2 regions of the Auritidibacter ignavus genome follow, and region 2 is predicted to be linked to the other one. Evidence: riboswitches for the same ligand, from Rfam matches in the RefSeq annotation. Region 2 holds a riboswitch; the other holds the start of a gene.

The links. Region 2 has a riboswitch for S-adenosylmethionine ahead of QDX22_RS01015 (LLM class flavin-dependent oxidoreductase). Riboswitches for the same ligand answer to the same signal wherever they lie in the genome.
Region 1: another riboswitch for S-adenosylmethionine. It lies ahead of QDX22_RS10295 (acyl-CoA dehydrogenase family protein); the one in region 2 lies ahead of QDX22_RS01015 (LLM class flavin-dependent oxidoreductase).

Annotation. Positions count from the first base shown of each region.
Region 1 is NZ_CP122564.1:2,262,050-2,264,249, forward strand. Features, by position in the region: gene QDX22_RS10290 (NAD-dependent succinate-semialdehyde dehydrogenase) at 1-865, shown strand, start outside; SAM riboswitch class I at 955-1,053, shown strand; gene QDX22_RS10295 (acyl-CoA dehydrogenase family protein) at 1,065-2,200, shown strand, end outside.
Region 2 is NZ_CP122564.1:234,653-236,852, reverse strand. Features, by position in the region: gene QDX22_RS01020 (LLM class flavin-dependent oxidoreductase) at 1-916, shown strand, start outside; SAM riboswitch class IV at 993-1,118, shown strand; gene QDX22_RS01015 (LLM class flavin-dependent oxidoreductase) at 1,128-2,200, shown strand, end outside.

The DNA of each region.
Region 1 (2,200 bases), 620 kb from region 2:
CCACGAGGCCGGATTCCCCGCGGGCGCCTACGTCAATATTTACGCCTCCAACGAGCAGATCGCCGAGCGAGTTATTCCCGACCCGCGGGTCCAGGGTGTGTCTCTGACCGGCTCTGACCGGGCGGGGGCAGCGGTGGCCGAGACCGCCGGTAAACACCTGAAAAAAGTGGTGCTTGAGCTGGGTGGTAACGACCCCTTCATCGTGCTTGACCGCGACATCGTGCCCCAGGCCGTCGAGCTGGCTGCCACCTCGCGGTTTGGTAACGCCGGCCAGGCCTGCAACGCGGCTAAACGCCTCATTGTGCTCGAGGAGTTCTACGACGACTTTGTGGAACAACTGAAAACCGCCGTGGAACAAGTCCGGTTGGGCGACCCCACCCAACCGGAGACGGCCATGGGACCGATGTCTTCCCAGCAAGCGTTGGAGAATCTCGACGCTCAGGTCCGCGACGCCATCGACCACGGTGCGACCGCACACGTGGGAGGGGCGCCCGAAGACCGCGAGGGGGCCTGGTACCCGGCCACTCTGCTCACCGGGCTCACCCCCGAGATGCGGGCCTATTCCGAAGAGCTCTTTGGCCCGGTGGCCATGGTCTACTCGGTGGCAAGTGAAGAAGAAGCCATCAAGCTCGCCAACGACACGCCCTACGGTTTGACCGCTACCGTCCACTCCTCCGACCCGGCGCGCGCGGCTGAGGTGGGAAATCAGATCCACACCGGCCAAGTGTTCATCAATGAAACCTCCACCACCGCCGCAGAGTTGCCCTTCGGCGGTGTCAAGCGCTCCGGTTTCGGGCGTGAGCTGGGACCGTACGGCATCAAAGAGTTCGTCAACGTCCGGTTGGTGAAATACAGCAAGAACTAACCCTGCACCAGTCCTGGCAGGGCGAGTAGTTCACGTCACATTTCTCAATGACCTGTGATGTGACATGGTCACTGACTACAGTGAGGCCCAGACCATCCAGAGTGGCTGAGAGAGCTGGCTCGATGACGCCACAGCAACCAGGGGTGCCGTTCAGGCCACCCAGGTGCTAATGCCAGTTCCGATGGAAAGGACCTTCGCTGTGTCGCCTTCTGCCCGGACATTTCACGACGACGTCGCAATCTCGGCCACCCCCGTGGCCCCGCATGTTCCGACCGTCTCGGACTATCACAGCCTGAAAGACTATTTCGCCCCACTGTTTGACTCGATCGCTGTTGGTGCTAGCCAGCGGGAACAGCAACGCATTTTGCCCTTCGCCGAGATCCGCGAGCTCAACCAGGCCGGCTTCAGTGTGTTGCGGGTCCCCACCGCATACGGCGGCCCCGGGGTGAGCATCGAAACCTTTACGCGGTTGCTGATTGATCTAGCCACCGCCGATGCGAATATCGCCCACCAATACCGCTCCCACGCCGGATTCACCGAATCCCTGTACTTTCTGCCTGAACCGCAACGAGCAGCGTGGTTTCAGCGACTGCTGTCCGGGGTCACCGTCGGGAACGCCTCCACCGAAATCGGCGGGAACACCCTGGGCACGCTCAACACCTCGCTCTCGTTGCACCCCGACGGTAGCGGGATCCTGAACGGCACGAAGTACTACGCCACCGGGTCGGCTTTCGCCAGTCATACCCGGGTGTCGGCCACCCTCTACAATCCCGACGGATCTGCCCAAGAAGGTCGCGGATTCGCGGTGGTCGGGGTCAATGATCCCGGGGTGGAGCTCCTCGATGACTGGGACGGGTTCGGTCAACGCCTGACCTCCACCGGTACCGCACGATTCACCGACATCACTGTTCCGGCCACCCACGTCTTACCACGTGTCCCTGGTTCGCCCGAGGCCCACCATGAAGCGACCTTCTTCCAGTTGGTGTTACTGGCCGTCTCCGCCGGCATCGGGGCTGCTGCAGTTCACGACGCCACTTCTGGGGTCCGGCACCGCAAACGTACCTTCAACACCGGTCTGGGCGTGCCCTACCGTGACGATCCGCTCATCCTCGAAACCGTCGGGCGCCTCGGTGCCGGGGCTTTCACCGCCCGCGCCACCGTGATCGAAGCCGCCAGGTCTCTAGACAGCGCCCTGGAGGCGTTGGCCGCGAGAAGCCAGATGCACAACGCCCATGCCGAGGTCCCCGAGGAATTTATCACCGCCCAGATTGCCGTGGCCAATGCGCACGTCACGGTCCCCGAGATCGTGATCAAGACCTGTTCCGATCTGTTCCT
Region 2 (2,200 bases):
AACGGTTCTGACCGGTCACCGCACTCCTTTCTCGGTGGCAGAAGAATTCAGCCTGCTTGAAGCGGCCTTTCCGGGACGAATTGACCTCGGCTTGGGACGTGCCGGGTTGAAGGGCCCTAAAAAGAAGCGCACCGAGGCCGAAGCTGCCAAACAAGAGAAGAAAGATGAGGCTAAGCAGCAGTCAGACGACTACGAGACCGACAACGGCGTGTTTATCCCCGCTTCCCCCGATTTGTCTCACCTCTTTGGCTCACCGCGTGCTACCGCTCAGCAGGCCCTATTGCATCAGCCCGGCGCGGAGCCTCGCTTCTATGATGAGTACCTCGATCAATTACTGGATTTGTTCCATGACCGCGCCGTAGTACATGGCGAACCGATCTCGAATGCCACCGCGGATGTGGGTTCTCCGGAGATTTGGATTTTGGGTACCAACGCCGGTGACTCCTCGCAACTGGCCGCAGAAAAGGGACTACGGTTTGGTGCGAATTATCACGTAGCCCCCACCCATACTCTGGAAGCTCTGGCGGACTACCGCGAGCGCTTCCAACCCAGCGAAGACCTCGATGCCCCATACACCATCGTCTCCGCTGAAGTTTTGGTGGCCGATACCACCTCCGAGGCTGACACCTTGGCAGCTGGTTACGACCAGTGGGTCTACAGCATCCGTAGCGGTCAAGGCGCTATCACATATCCTTCACCCGATACCGCTGCACAAAACCAGCTCACCGCCGAACAGCAACCCCTGGTCCGCGACCGGACGACGACCCGCTACGTGGGGGACCCGCACCAGGTGGTCGAGAAACTCAAGGCGCTACAGGCCGCTACACAAGCCGACGAATTGCTGATCTCGACCATTACCCACGACCCGGAAGCCCGCCTGCGTAGCTTCCAGCTGTTGGCTGAGGCCTGGCAATAGCTTCCCCGTTGCCCTCCGGCTACCCCTGACCACCCATCCCAGCCCATCAACTACCCAACCACCACCGAGAATTTATTGTCACGAGATCCGATTTCAAGCCCTGGCTGATCGGACAGCAACCCTCTCTCTGGAGATCGACCACAATCTCTTACACAGTGGGGTGCTCCAGGTGAAGACAAGGCCCATTCGGCAAGTGTGTTTAAGGAGAATCATGTCACGTGCCACACCCGAAACCTCCCACTTCGTCATCGGAGTTGCGCTGGATCGAGGGGGTTTCCACCCCGCAGCCATCCGGAGCCAGCAGGCTCTTGCCGATAACTTCTCCATCACAGCGTGGGAAGACCTCGTGCGTCAGGCTGAGAACCTGGGGGCCGGATTCGTGACCCTCGAGGATGCGTTCAATGACGCCACCCGCCCGGGATTCGATACGTCGTTGCTGGCCTCGTGGTTGGCGCCCCGCACCGAGAAGATCGGCCTGATCCCGACGCTGACCACCACCCATACCGAGCCCTTCCACGTCTCGAAAAATCTTGCCACGCTTGACTATGTCAGTCACGGTCGCGCTGGCTGGCAGGTTGCAGTCTCAGCCACCGAAGCCGAAACGCTGCTAGTGGGACGAGGACGCGCCTACGACGATGAGGCCTCGCTTTATGCTGAAGCCCGCGACGTCATCGAGGTCGTGCGCGGTCTGTGGGATTCGTGGGAAGACGACGCCGAGATTCGCGATGTAGCCACCGGACGATTCATCGACCGCGACAAGCTCCACTACGTGGACTTCGAAGGAGACTTCTTCTCCATCAAAGGCCCCTCTATCGTTCCCCGGCCACCGCAAGGCCAGCCACTGGTCACCATTGCAGGTACCAGCGAAGAGGTGCTGAACACTGCAGTGCGCGCTGCCGACGTGATCTTCACCGGCACCTCGGCCCCGGAGAAGTTGACCTCACTCCACGAAAGGATTACAACGCTGTCCGACCAGCACGGTCGTGACAAGAACGCGCCGCCGAAGGTCGTGGCCGATGTGTACTTTGCGGTTGATCCAGACGAGTCAGAGGCGCTCGCACGCTGGCAACGCCTCAACGAGGTCCAGACCCTTAATCCTTCTCAGGCCGATGAGGTCGTCATCGGTACTCCAGAGCACCTCAGTGAACGCCTAGACCAGGTCAAGGCCGCCGGGGTTGATGGCGTCCGGCTTTGGCCTGCCCAGAACCAGCACGACCTTGCTGTGATCGAGCAGCACCTGAAATCTGTCGTGGAGACACTCCAAGATCACCCAGCCGATAACAA